Regions from separate parts of the Glaciimonas sp. OK215 genome, predicted to be linked through region 2. Evidence: predicted binding sites of a transcription regulator. Region 2 holds the regulator's gene; the other holds the start of a gene.

Region 1 (7,294 bases), on a different replicon from region 2:
TTCCCATGCGACCATAAACACGTAGGCGTCATCGGCGATCAATAACAACGCCATGCTGGCAAGGCAGGCATGATATTCAAGGCATAAAAGCCCTGGCGGTGTCCCTTCACCGTGCCGAAAATAGCCGGCGGAAAAAAGGGAGACGCCTGTACTGACAATGCCAAGAACGACGAGAAAATAGGAAGACAAACTGTCGAGTCGAAGATGAAACGGCAAATCGGGCAGACCCAGCAACAGGACCGCGATTTGCGGCGAGCCAAAACAACTGACCAAGCCAACGATGCCCAATATCACCCCGAGAACAGCGCCTAGCGGAAACAGCAGATGGGCCACAATCGCGGTTCGCTTCATGACGAATAGGCCACAAGCGCCAATGAGGAGCCACCCGGCTACGATCAGTAGAATGTAGTCTATTGCAAGCAAGTCTGCCACTACTGCTCCTCACCTCTGTTCGTCACTTCCGGCACCCAACGCCGCGATGAACGTATAACGTTCGGCCAAGTATTGACCAAGGCAACCAGCGGTGCGTGTTGACGGACCCAGCGACTGAATGGCATAACACTCGACAGAATGCAACAAAAACGCGAAATGTTGGTGCATACGATTGTAATCGCATGATAATGCAACCACTATAACTATCAAAGAATATAACCATGGGAAACAAAACAGCTCGACTCACCGTGCTGGTGTATCCCATTAAGAAAAAAGTCTTTGAGAAATTGTGCGCTGGGCAAGATTTGACGCAATCCCAGGTTGTTCGCCAGCTCATGCGAGAATATATGGAGCGTTATGGCATCAACTACAGCACGAAGAGCCGCATTGGTGACCAAGAGGTCAGTCGGCTAACAGCATGAATTCTGGTGGCGGTACCGGTAAGTAGATTAATCCGGGCGCCAGGCAACACGCACCCTTCTCTTCCTGCATCTTCCCCGTGGGAGGAAAAATATGATCAAACTGGTACTCCCTCCCGTGGATGGCTGCAAAGCGGTAAATCTGCGCACCCATATAACTGCCAATTACCTCGGTCATCTGATCAGGACGATCAAAGTGAAACGAAGAAGAGAAAAGCGCATCCGATTCGGTGCTCTCGACTGCGATTTCCTCCAGGCCCACGTTTCCGATCTGGGCATGTCGGAAATACAATATCCCGAATATCACAACCAGCGCGAACACAACGGCTGCCACATACACCATAACCTCCAGGAATTCCATGGTGCTCCTCTTAACATGCGCGGTATGGGACGCCCCAGCATAGCCAGCACAGCCGCTAATTTGCGGTACCGGCAGGTAGGCTAAACCAGGCGCCAAGCGACAGACTCCTATCTTCACATGACCTTCGAAGGGAAGAATGTGATTAAACTGGCATTCCACTCCGCGGATGGCTGCATTGCGGTAAATCTGCTAGTTCTCTAGGCATCCTCCACCTTGGCTGGTATGTTTTTCTGCAATGCCTTCAAAGCGGACTTGCAACAAAAGGCTGGGCGACAATTTAAAAATATCAAATTATAATTAGATGACAATATTTCGTACTTCAACATAAGGTTGAACAATGGAAATCAAAACAGCCCGTTTAACCGTGCTGGTCGATCCCGTGAAGAAGAAGGCTTTCGAAGACCTGTGTGCGGCGCAAGACCTAACGCCGTCACAAGTCGTTCGCCAACTCATTCGTGACTACCTTGAGCGGTATGGCGAGAACTACAGCGCTAAGAGCCATCCCAGCGCCAGCCCGGAAGCGCAGGAAAAAGAAAAGGACTGAGCGCGCGCAAGCTCACTGTCGCTGCGACGTCACATTGATGACATACAACGCCGTCATGTCAACACATGCGCTCAAATCAAAGTCGATATATAGAGGCCGGGAAGTAGCTCATACGCTAATCGCTTAAGCCCGCACACCCGTGATGTAGTGTTCGAGTTGGTGGATAATGAATTGCTGTTCGGAAATAATACCTTTCACCAGGTCGCCGATGGAGATCAGGCCGATCAACTTGCCGTTCTCCATGACTGGCAGGTGGCGCAGCCGATTTTCTGTCATCAGCGCCATGCATTGTTCATTGGTTTGAGCTGGACTGACATACATGACGGAAGACGTCATGATGTCACGGACCGGGGTATCGCTCGATGAACGCCCCAAGAGGTCGACTTTCCTGGTAACGTCGCGTTCGGAAACGATGCCGACGATGCGCTCACCCTCCATTACCAACAGCGCGCCGATACCCTTCTCTCCCAATAGCCTGATGGCATCTATCACCATTGCAGTGGGCGCAATGCTGCAAACCGTCTGGTCCTTTTTGGATTGGAGAATATGTGTGACAGTTTGCATGGTCGAACTCCTGAGACGGTAGCTATGCGTATATATATTCGGCGATTTGGCCTATCGTGACAATTGTTTTTATTGAGGCCAGCTGACAATCAGCGCGGGCATGTCATCACTGGCGAAAGCCCTGGTGCAGGCGTTGGCATGGATATCCGAGAAAGGCTCACCGATCGCTTATATTCCCGAGACGACGCACCATCCGCGCCGAGTTTTCCCAGCTTTCAGAATTCGCAGCGCTGTCGTAAGGAGTTGATGTGGATCAAACTTTTCCAGTGCAGCCTTGTTATTCTCGTCAAATTACCTTTGCGGGAGTGTATGCCATGGGTGACAAGAATCTGCCGACGCGTGCAGGCTTTGAACGCCTGGCGAGCGCATGGCTAGGCATATTGACCAAGGAGTATTCGGAAACCGGCTTTCCTTCTGCGGACTTGGATCTGATCGCCAATGCCTGGCTCGGTCGGCTAACGGGAAACATCTCCCCTGCCGCGCTGGACAACGCTTACTTCGACTGGTTGACCCATCTTCAGCTTTCTCCATCAAAACAACAGAAGCTGACACAAAAAGCCTGGGAAAAATGCTGGCGCTGGTACTTATACGCAATCAATGCGGGCCGCCTCGACCATCCGGAACCGGATCGATGCATCGCGCCCTTGCCACAAGACAAACGCTTCGCGGCCCCCGGCTGGGAGCGCTGGCCTTTCAACGTGATATCACAGGGATTCCTGTTGAGGCAGCAGTGGTGGCATCGCGCCACCACCGATATCCGCGGTGTGTCGCAGCATCACGAAGACGTGGTGACGTTCACGACACGGCAAGTTCTGGATATGCTGGCACCGTCGAATTTTTTAATGACCAATCCGGTGGTATTGGAGCAAACTCTACGTAGCGGTGGCGCCAATCTGATGCTTGGGGCGGCAAATGCATTTACCGACTGGATGAAGAGCGTCACTGGCAGCCAACCGCAGCCGGATGAGGCATTCAGAGTCGGCGAAACCGTTGCGGTGACGCCCGGCAAAGTTGTGTTTCACAACAATCTGATCGAACTTATTCAATATAGCCCGTCTACCACGACCGTTCACGCCATACCGGTGCTATTTGTTCCGGCCTGGATCATGAAATACTACATCCTGGACTTATCGCCCCAGAATTCCCTGGTCAAATATCTGGTCGACAAGGGCTACACCGTCTTCATGATCTCCTGGAAAAATCCGGCTGCCGACGACCGGGATTTGTCGATGGAAGATTATCGAACGCTGGGGGTCATGGATGCGATCGAGACTATCACCCGCTTCACCGGTGCCAAGCAGGTCAATGCAGCCGGCTATTGCCTCGGCGGCACCTTGCTGTCGATCGCCGCCGCAACGATGGCGCGCGATGGCGACAAGCGACTGGCAAGCATGACGCTGTTTGCTTCACAGGTTGACTTTAAGGAGCCGGGTGAACTATCGCTATTTATCGACGAAAGCCAGATCAGTTTTCTCGAAGCGATCATGTGGTACCAAGGCTATCTCGACACAAAACAAATGGCGGGTGCCTTCCAGTTGCTGCGTTCAAACGATCTGATCTGGTCGCATCGCCTGAACCAATATCTGCTTGGATTGCCCGAGCAAAAAAACGACCTGATGGCGTGGAATGCGGATGCTACGCGGATGCCCTATCGCATGCACTCGGAATACCTGCGCCACCTGTTCCTTCATAACGATCTTGCAGAAGGCCGCTATCGTACCAATGGTCGAGCTGTTGGACTGACTGACATTCACATTCCGATCTTTGCGGTAGGTACGCTCACCGATCACGTCGCACCATGGCGTTCGGTCTTCAAGATTGACCTTCTTACCGACACGAAAGTGACCTTTCTGCTGACATCTGGCGGACATAATGCCGGCGTTGTGTCGCCTCCGGGCTCGCCAGTTGGAAGCTATCAAATTGCCGTCCATACCCAAGACGGTCCCTTCGTTGATGCCGACACTTGGCAAACGAGTGTCCCCCAGCATGAAGGCTCATGGTGGCCCGCCTGGGAATCCTGGCTTGCAGCCCGCGCCGGCAAACAAATCAAGCCGCCGGCGATGGGCCAGGCGCAATGCGACGCCCCCGGACGCTATGTGTTGCAACCATAAAGTGCATCGTGTTTCCGGCAATTGGGCAATTGTCAAAAATGATGGGAAAGTCTATTGCGTTCAAGACATTTACGGTCACGACAAATGGCTTGATGCTGCTTTGAGCAAGCAACGCAGGCTTGTTCGTCATACACCGGATGGCGTTCTGCATTCAATGTGAATGACTGTTTCTACTCCAAAACATTCTTGGCATCCGATTTCCCCTCCTTCCGAGTCTTACGCACCATCCGCGCCAAGTTTTCCCAGCTTAGACAGCCATTTCCGGGCAGTCTCCGGTTCCATTTTTCCAGCCGATCCGATCAAGGTTTCGTCCACCGGAAAAATACCCAGAAAACCCAGGATATTACGCTCAAGCGACTTAATGCTATGCGCACGAAAATACCAGCGATACATCAGCGTGGGCATACCCATGGTGACGACCACGCGCGCTGTTCGCCCGGCAAGTGCCTTGTGGGCAAGCGGGTTTTCCCCTTCGGCTGAAAATGCGAATCCTGGGCGTGCCACTTGTTCGAGAAAGCCCTTGAGCAGCGCAGGCATGTCGCCTAGCCAAAGCGGAAAAAAGAACACGATGTGTTCTGCCCACTTGATCGCTACCTGCGCCTGCTCTAGGCCGGGAGGCAGGACCCCGTGTTCCCATTCATGTTGGCTGCGCAAAAGCGGAAAATCAAGCGCTGCAACGCGGATGCGCCGGATCTCATTCCCGCCGCCTACCGTCGCGCCACTGGCGTAGGCATCTTCCAACGCATGGCACAGATGGTGGTGCTTATCATCCGGATGGCCTTGTATCAAGAGAATGCGTTTGCTCATGTTGGCTCCGTAGGACGCCGCTGATTATTACTCCAGCAATTGGCGGTCGCTATGGCGTATTCGGATTCAACATGGGAGCGCGCCGTCATTGCTCGCATGACCGAACCTTGCCATTTAGCGGAATACCAACACCGGTATCTGACTCAGGGTCAACACCTTCTGCGTCTCACTTCCCAGAAAAAGTCGCTTCACGCCTTTTCTGCCGTGAGAGGCCATGGCAATGAGGTCGCATCCTCGATCCTGCACGGTCTTGATGATCTCCTCATGCGGACTGTCACTGGTTACGTAAAGCGTGTCACATGTCACACCCGCCTCTTTGGCAGCCGCTTCAATTTCCGCAAGATATTTTTTTGCTTGCACTATGCTTGCTCTTTCGAATTGTTCCCGGGTGTCTCCCAACATCTCGGTCTGATAAGTGAAGACTTGAAATTCGGGAATCACATGAAGACCGGTGACCTTCGCACCGTTTTCCTTGGCGTATGCAATGCCACTTTTAATCGCGCTTGTGGACGTTGCCGAACCATCGGTGGGCAAAAGAATATGTTTGAACATTTTTATCTCCTCGGAACAGTCAGGTTGTGAATGGCGGTCAGGCACCAGGTTTCTGCATCTCCATTCGTTCATTGCAGGTAAAGCGAAACCGCATTGCGGCTATTTTTGTCCCCGGGAGTCAGCACCGGCTAAACGATATCGACTTGCGCAGCCGGACTTGCGGGCAGATACGTTTGAATACCCGCCAAATCGAGCGCAACGGCAAATGCCGCATCCATCGTCGACAGGTGGAACAGAAACCATTGCGGCAATAATTCAATCGCTCTCCATGCAGATGCGCAGTTGCCCCGCATGACATCCGGGATAACATGGTGGAGTGCACTCAACACTCTGGCATGCTGCTCGCGATGACGCTTGAGCCCGGGAAAATCGATTTTTTCCATCAAAGCCTCTTCCTCGCGAAAATCGCGTTCTATCCCGGCGATGAGCGCAAACAGGCGGGAGCCGAATTCATGGTCCGAGGCGGTCACGAGCTGCGCCAGTTCTTCGACAAACGCCTTGTGGGCGTCGTCCAACGCGGGAACGCCCAATGACATCTGTGGCGACCATACGAGTTCTTCCATCATTCGTTTCCTTGCGCTATGCCCTTGCCAAGCAAGGTTCCAGCAATGCCGGTTCGATGCATCAATACGGCTCTAGTCCATGTACTGTCCCTGGACGTTCTTTAATAGTTCGCTACCTGATCGTGAATTGGGCATCCGGCCATCAATTTGCAGGGCTTGCACGGGGGTATACAAAACGAAGCTGTCATTACCGGCGCCAACGCCTCAGCCGGCAAGCACCGTTAGATACATTGTAGCCAGAGGTAGTTGCTAGTTCTGCAGGCACGTTTGATGCACATCAAAAATGACCCAGAAATTGCGCATTGGTGGCGCACGGAAGAGCAAGCACGCCCTCAATCCAATATCAATACCGGAATGGTGCGGCCTCCAGCACCACACGGGTAACTCCGCCGAGCAATACCCCTCGCCGGCGCGGATGCGCAACGTAACCCATTACGAACAGGTCGGAACCTGCTTGGCAGCGAGCTGCCAGCAACGTGTGCCCGGCATCGTCAGAGACTGTGCGACGAGCTACTTCAAGCGCGATTACGTGACCGTTCATTGTTCTCACAGTGCATGTTGCGGCAAGTGCAGATTCGCGCCTGCCGTCAATACATTCTGTCTAGGCCCTGTACACGATCACAGGAATGTTGGAATACGCCAAGACCTTCTGCGTCTCGCTGCCCAGCAATAATTTATTCACGCCCTTTCTGCCATGCGAGGCCATGAATATCACATCGCAGTGGTGTCGCTCGGCAGTCTTGATGATTTCCTGGGCGCACCAGCCTTTTGGGGTATGGACTTCGCACACCACCTCGGCTTTCTTGGCCATTTCCGCGATTTCTTGGACATTCTCTTCCGCATGCTGCGAGACACCATCTTTTAACGCTTTCAGATCTTCATCTCCGCCCATCATTCGAATCGGAAAATAGGAATAGATTTCGGCAACCGACAGGCCGATG
Region 2 (7,294 bases):
AACATCGGATTTCGACCAGAAATGATTCGCCCTCATCCGGCTTTATTGTGAGTTCCAATGCATAACGTCGCTCCTCAGGAGTCTGTCATCAAGATGTACGCCGCGCGCACGCAGATTTACCCGCGCGAGGCGAAGGGCCGCTATGCGATCTGGCGCTGGGTATGCGTGTGGCTGACGCAACTGGTGTTCTATGGCTTGCCATGGCTGAACTGGAACGGCCGCCAGGCCGTGCTGTTCGACCTGGGCGCGCGCAAGTTTTACATTTTCGGGGTCGTCTTGTGGCCGCAGGATTTCATCTATCTTGCGGTGCTGCTGATCATCTGTGCGTATGCCCTGTTTCTGGTGACCGCCCTGGCTGGGCGGGTCTGGTGCGGATTCGCCTGTCCGCAAACGGTGTATACAGAAGTATTCATGTGGATCGAGCGCAAGATCGAGGGGCCGCGCAGCGCACGCATGCGGCTCGACCAGCAGCCGTGGTCGGTTGAACGGCTCTCAAAGAAAACCGCCAAGCATGTGCTGTGGGGAGCGCTTGCACTCTGGACCGGATGCACCTTCGTCGGCTACTTCACACCGCTGCAAACCTTGTTGCGCGAGGCGCACAACGTCGCGCTGGGGCCGTGGGAATGGTTCTGGATTCTGTTCTACGCGTTGGCAACCTACGGCAACGCGGGGTGGATGCGCGAGCAGGTCTGCAAATACATGTGTCCGTATGCGCGCTTCCAGAGTTCGATGTTCGACAAGGACACGCTGATCATCACCTACGATCAGGAACGCGGCGAGCCGCGTGGCGCGCGTGGGAAGAAACAGGATGCCGCAGCCAGGTCGCAGGGCGATTGCATCGACTGCTCGATGTGCGTGCAGGTTTGCCCCACCGGCATCGATATCCGGCAAGGCTTGCAGTATGAGTGCATCGGTTGCGCCGCTTGCGTCGATGCCTGCAATCTGGTCATGACGAAGATCGCTGCACCGCCAGGGTTGATTCGCTATTCGACCGAGCATGCGATCAGCGGGCACCTGTCGCTGCAAGAGATGCGGCAGCGCGTGCTGCGTCCGCGGGTGATGATCTATAGCGGCATACTGCTGCTGATCGTAACGGCCTTCTTTGGCACGCTGATCATGCGTACCCCGCTCAAGCTCGATGTCATTCGCGACCGCGGTGCAATGGGGCGGGAAGTGGAAGACGGCATGATCGAGAACGTGTACCGGCTGCAGATCATGAACACGGCGGAAACCTCGCACCGTTACAAGATTGCCGTCTCGGGGCTCAAGTCGATTGCGCTGGCCACGCCGGATGAAGTGGAACTGGAGGGCGCCAGCTCGCGCGCGGTGCCGGTGCGTGTGCGGGTCGATCACAGCAACGGCAAACCCGGCTCAAACAAAATCGTGTTCGAACTGAAGGCGCTGGATGATGCGCGCCTGCAGGTGCAAGAGAATGCCGTATTTTTCGTGCCGAAATAGGTCCCAAGGAGAAAATCATGCATACCGCTTCCCCGTTAATCGATCGACTACACACTGCGCGGCCTTGGTACACCCAGGCGTGGCCATGGCTTCTGATGCTGGGCCCGGCCGTGGTCGTCGTGGCGGCCACGTATACCGGCTGGCTGGCATTTTCGCGACAGGACGCGCTGGTAGTGGGCGACTATTACAAGCAGGGACTGGCCATCAATCAGGATTTGCAGCGCGATCGTGTGGCGACCGGTATGGGATTGTCGTTGAATGCTCGTTACGACGCTGCCAGCGGGAAGCTGAACGGCACGCTGCGGAGCTTCGGTACGCCCATTGCCAGGAAAATCCTGCTCCATCTGGCGCATCCGACCCAGCCGGAAAAGGACCTCCAGCTCGCAGCACAACCCAATCCGCACGGCGATTTCAGCGTCGGATTACCGATGCTGGAAAGGGCCCGCTGGGAGATCTTGGTTGAGGGGGAACGGCGCGACTGGCGTTTGAGCGGCTCCTGGAACTGGCCGCAGCAGCAGATGATCGCCCTCAAGGCCGATTTACCGCCCGCCGAATGAAAGAGGGGAGACCATGTTGCGATACGTGATGAATATACTTTGGCCGTCTTTTCTGGTGGCGATGGTCGCAGAAGGCTGTTTTTTTTCGCTCTTCGATCCGGCGGATTTGTTACGTCTCGGCGGCCAACATGCTCTGCCGCCGATAGCCGGCTACACGATCGGCTTTTTCTTCTTCTGGAGTTTTTGTTCGCTGGCGAGCATGCTGACGCATTACCTGTTCAGCGTGCCGGACGAGCGCGGCCCGCCGTTCTGAAGTGGAAGCGTTACATCGGGCTGCAGTTTTCCGTGCCGGCCGCCAGCGCTCTTAACATCGCCGGATCGAGCAGTTGCAGCTCACGCTTATCGACTTTGAGCCAGCCCTGCTTCTTGAACCGGGACAGCAACCGGCTAATGCTCTCGATGGTCAGTCCCAGATAATTGCCGATGTCCTCGCGCGACATCCGCAACTGGAAACTGGTGGACGAATAACCGCGCGCCGCATAGCGCGATGACAGATTCACCAGAAAAGCCGCAAAGCGCTGTTCCGCGCGCATATTTCCCAGTAGTAGCATCACATTCTGCTCGCGCGTGATTTCCTGGCTCATGATTCTGTGAAAATGACGCAGCAGCATCGGGATGTGGCCGAACAGCTCTTCCAGGCGCGAGAACGGAATCTCACAGACCTCGCTATCCTCCAGCGCAACCGCGTCGCATTGGTGCCGGTCGCCGCTGATCGCATCCATGCCCAGCAATTCGCCAGCCATCTGGAAACCGGTGACCTGTTGCTCGCCGCTAGGATTGATCTGATAAGTCTTGAAATGCCCAAACCGGATGGCATACAGATTTGTGAACGGGTCATCCATTCGGTACAGGCCCTCGTCTCGCAAGATGCGACGGCGGCGTCCGACAACCTGGTCGAGCCGGTTGATGTCCGCATCGTCCAGCCCCATGGGAAGGCATAAGTGGTGCAAGCTGCAATTGGCGCAACTTGCCTTTAATGCACCGACATTCAAGGCTGGCGACGCGGTATAGGAAAGCGGCTGGCTCATAGTGGTAATTGTTGTGATTATTCAACATTGTAGTGATGGCTAAGGCGAATGTACTCTAAATGCGGAATACATACAAACGCAGCGCAACGCCGCTGCCCACGCATTGCGTGCCATTTGATCCATGTCAAAAAGTCCTGAGGAGAACAGGCATAGGATCTTCTCATCGGATTCTTTTCCCGCACCTGAGGACATCATGTTCAAGACCATATTGTTGGCGACCGACGGCTCCGATCTGTCGGACAAGACTGTTCAGGCGGCAGTCGAATTTGCCAAGAGCAACGGCAGCAAGATCATCGGCTTGTCGGTTGCCGAAATCTATTCCTATTTCCCGGTCTCGACGATGGGCGGCGCTGAAGATCTGCGTTTGCTGACAGATGCGGTCGAGCAGCAAGCGGAAGAAAATGTGCAAAAAATCGCGGATCTGGCGAAGCAAGCCGACGTGGCGTGCGAAGTCTATTGTCCAAAGGGCTGGTGCGCTCAGGAAATCGTCAAGACCGCCGAGCAGCACCACTGCGATGTGATTTTCATGGCGTCGCATGGCAGAAAGGGCGTGAGTAAATTGCTGTTGGGCAGCGAGACACAGAAGGTCCTGGCTTATTCCCGCATTCCTGTGATCGTGTACAAGGCATCGGCCTGACCGCTGGTGATGCATCGATTCAAGCGCGATCATTAGGCTCGACCAAAGCAGGAGCGTTCAGATGTCCTACAAAATCATTCTGGTGCATGTCGACAAGTCGGCGCATCTTGACTTGCGGATTGAAGTCGCCGCAAAAATGGCGTTACATGAAAATGCCCACCTCATCGGCGTTGCTGTCACAGGGCTATCCCGATCACTGCACCGGCCGCTACTTTCCGGCCGGGACGGCAGCAATCTGGCGTCCTATAAAGCCGACTATCTGGACACGCTGCGGCAGCGTGCGCACGCCGCGCTCGAGAAATTTGACACGCTGGTGCGCGCAATCGGCGTGACTTCTTATGAAAAGCGGCTGATCGATGACGAGGCCGCGGCTGCCATCAGCATGCTGGGCCTGTATGTCGATCTGATCGTTCTCGGCCAGAGCGACACCGACGATCAATCCCTGACTGCGAAGGTCGATTTTCCGGAATACGTGACACTTAACGCCGAATGCCCGGTCTTGATTGTCCCTTCTGCCGGGCCGGTCTCCTGCATTGGCGGGCGGGTGCTGATTGCATGGAATGGGAGCATGGCGGCTTCGCGCGCAGTCAGGAGTGCCATGCCATTGCTAAAACAGGCGAACCAGGTTCAACTCGCCATCGTCAATCCTGCCTCTGGTCCGGATCCGCAATGTGAAGAGTCGGGCGCCGAGATGGCCGCTTATCTGGCTCGCCACCACATCACGGTTGAACTGGTTCGGCGCACGGTCGCAGACGATGCCGGGCACACGCTGCTGGCGCTCGCGGCCGACCTGTCTGCCGACGTGATCGTGATGGGCTGCGTTGCGCATCAGCGCTGGCGGGGGATGTTGCTCGGCGGCGCCACCCGTGTGGTGCTGGAAGAGGCCGCCGTAGCGGTGTTGATGTCGCATTAAGGCCGTGGCGGCCACGTCAATGAGGTGTCGATACTGCAGTTGGCAATCCCGTGCGGATCGGCATCGCCCGTGTCGGCGCGGCAACAGAGGCAGTGCGCACAGACATCATCATGCAGGTTTTCAGGAGAATTGCGATGCGTACCATGAAAGCAGCAGTGTTCCTCCGTCCGGGCAAGATCGCGCTCGAGGAAAAGCCCGTACCGGTTGCCGGTCCCGGCGAGGCGGTAATCAAAATAACCACCACCACGATCTGCGGCACCGATGTGCATATCCTCAAGGGGGAATATCCGGTTGAGGCGGGGCGCACTATCGGTCATGAGCCGGTGGGAGTGATCGAAGAATTGGGCGCGGGCGTGAGTGGATATTCGGTCGGACAACGGGTGATCGTCGGTGCGATTACCCCGTGCGGACAATGCCATCCTTGTCTCGACGGTCATCAGTCCCAATGCGGCGGCAAGGCGGCCGGCGGCTGGCGCTTCGGCAACACGATAGACGGCTCTCAGGCGGAATACCTGCTGGTGCCGCACGCGATGTCGAATCTCGAACCGATTCCGGACGGACTCACGGATGAGCAGGTGTTGATGTGCCCTGACATCATGAGTACCGGTTTCGGCGGGGCGGAAAGCGGGGAGATAAAGATCGGTGACACGGTCGTGATTTTTGCACAGGGGCCGATCGGTTTGTGTGCAACAGCGGGGGCAAAATTAAAAGGCGCAAGCCTGATCATCGCGGTTGACGGCGTGAGTGCGCGCCTTGAAGTGGCGAAAAAGCTGGGTGCCGATGTCACGATCGACTATACGAAGACCGATCCGCTGACCGAGATCATGCGTCTGACCAACGGGCGCGGCGTCGATGTTGCAATCGAAGCGTTGGGTACGCAACAGACGTTTGAAAGTTGTCTGCGCGCTCTCAAGCCAGGTGGCACGCTCTCCAGCCTTGGCGTGTATTCCGGCAAGATTTCCTTGCCGCTGGATGCCTTTGCCGCTGGTCTGGGCGATCACAAGATCGTCACCACCCTGTGCCCCGGCGGGAAAGAACGCATGCGCCGGCTGCTGAATGTGGTGGCGTCGGGCCGGGCGGATTTGCAGGCAATGGTCACGCATCGCTTTAAACTGGATCAGATCGAACAGGCATATGAATTATTTGCCAACCAGCGCGATGGCGTGTTGAAGGTCGCGATTACACCGTGATGCTGTAATATGCGCCCATCAAAAAAATGCATTTCGAGGATCCATGGGCGTATTTCAAAAACCGATAGTCATGCTGGATTTCGAGACCACCGGGCTGAGTCCTGCAATGGGTGATCGCATCACGGAAGTCGCAGCCCTCAGGATCGTTGAAGGCGAAATCGTCGAGCGCTTCGTTTCGCTGGTGAATTGCGGGGTGCGGATACCTTCTTTCATTACCCATCTGACCGGTATTTCGCAAGCGATGGTCGATAGCGCGCCGCCAGTCGCTGAGGTTGTCCCGGAATTGCTGCGATTTATCGGCGGCGACGCGTTGGCCGCCCACAACGCCAGTTTTGACGCCAAGTTTTTATTGGCGGAAAGTGCGCGTCTGGATGTGCAGCCGCGCTATAGCGCACTGATTTGCTCGTTGAAATTATCGCGTCGTGTGTTCCCGGGCATGCCGAGCTACAAGCTTGGATCGCTGGCCACCGCATTGCGGATACCATTTCACGGCACGGCGCATAGAGCGGAAGCGGATGCCGAAGTATCGGCGAACTTACTGTTACACGTCGCCCGTAGCCTGGCGCATACCTACCGCGTGCCATCTATCCACCCGGATTTGCTGGTATCGCTGAATCAGCTGAGCGCCGCCAAAGTCCCCGACTTCCTGGCGCGGCAGCTGGGCAAGCAGGTCTAGTTGGCGTAGCGGCTTTCTTGCGTTTACAGCTCGGAGATAAAGCGCATCTTGAAGCTGCGGCCTTTGATATTGCCATTGCTCAGGCGAGAAAAGGCGTGCTTGGCCATGCGTCTTTCCAGCGCGACATAGGTCATGAATTCGAATACGCTGATTTTGCCGACCTGCTCTTTGGTCAGCTCCGCATCGCCGGTCAGCGCGCCCAACAGATCACCCGGACGCAGCTTGTCTTTCTTGCCGCCCATGATGCATAGCGTCACCATAGGCGCTTGCAGCGGACCGCCTTCAGCCGGTTCCAGCTCGGCCAGATCGAACCAGCTAACCGGTCCGTTCTGGTAGTCCTCGATCAGCTTCACCCATTTTTTTTCATTCGGCGCACACAGGCTCAGCGCCAGCCCCTTGTCGTGACCGCGCCCGGTACGGCCGATGCGGTGGATATGGACTTCGGTGTCTTTCGACACATCGACGTTAATGACCGCGCCCAGGGTCTGGATATCCAGGCCGCGTGCGGCGACGTCAGTGGCGACCAGCACCGAGCAACTCTGGTTGGCGAATTGCACCAGGATTTCATCCCGCTCGCGTTGTTCCAGTTCACCGTATAACGCGAGTGCGCTAAACCCCTGGTCGCGCAATTCAGCCGCCAATTCGCGGCAATGGATTTTGGTGTTGCAGAAGGCGATGGTCGAGACCGGTCTGTAGTGGTTCAGCAGTTGTGCCACGGCGGCATTCCGGCCGTCGTAGCTGACTTCGTAAAAACGTTGTTCGATCTGGCCGGCATCGTGCTGCGCCTCGACTTTTACTTCGACCGGCTGGCGTAAAAATTCGGCACTGGCCTTAC

Evidence for each region. Region 2 encodes FNR, which switches genes on or off when oxygen is low (the NO sensors DNR and NnrR bind a similar motif). Its sites were predicted from a motif close to TTGATNNNNATCAA; they were not measured.
Region 1: the regulator FNR is predicted to act here: its motif matches at 2,564-2,577, upstream of AC3CHX_RS32040 (PHA/PHB synthase family protein).

Annotation. Positions count from the first base shown of each region.
Region 1 is NZ_JBYMEG010000004.1:288,606-295,899, forward strand. Features, by position in the region: gene hyfB (hydrogenase 4 subunit B) at 1-432, opposite strand, end outside; gene AC3CHX_RS32020 (CopG family transcriptional regulator) at 654-854, shown strand; gene AC3CHX_RS32025 (hypothetical protein) at 835-1,212, opposite strand; gene AC3CHX_RS32030 (CopG family transcriptional regulator) at 1,550-1,756, shown strand; gene AC3CHX_RS32035 (CBS domain-containing protein) at 1,880-2,320, opposite strand; gene AC3CHX_RS32040 (PHA/PHB synthase family protein) at 2,635-4,431, shown strand; gene AC3CHX_RS32045 (NAD(P)H-dependent oxidoreductase) at 4,648-5,238, opposite strand; gene AC3CHX_RS32050 (universal stress protein) at 5,353-5,790, opposite strand; gene AC3CHX_RS32055 (bacteriohemerythrin) at 5,919-6,356, opposite strand; gene AC3CHX_RS32060 (hypothetical protein) at 6,697-6,894, opposite strand; gene AC3CHX_RS32065 (universal stress protein) at 6,955-7,294, opposite strand, start outside.
Region 2 is NZ_CM173544.1:2,601,343-2,608,636, reverse strand. Features, by position in the region: gene ccoP (cytochrome-c oxidase, cbb3-type subunit III) at 1-25, shown strand, start outside; gene ccoG (cytochrome c oxidase accessory protein CcoG) at 58-1,458, shown strand; gene AC3CHX_RS11765 (FixH family protein) at 1,476-2,015, shown strand; gene AC3CHX_RS11760 (hypothetical protein) at 2,044-2,268, shown strand; gene fnr (fumarate/nitrate reduction transcriptional regulator Fnr) at 2,279-3,043, opposite strand; gene AC3CHX_RS11750 (universal stress protein) at 3,237-3,680, shown strand; gene AC3CHX_RS11745 (universal stress protein) at 3,742-4,593, shown strand; gene AC3CHX_RS11740 (NAD(P)-dependent alcohol dehydrogenase) at 4,728-5,783, shown strand; gene AC3CHX_RS11735 (3'-5' exonuclease) at 5,827-6,459, shown strand; gene dbpA (ATP-dependent RNA helicase DbpA) at 6,483-7,294, opposite strand, start outside.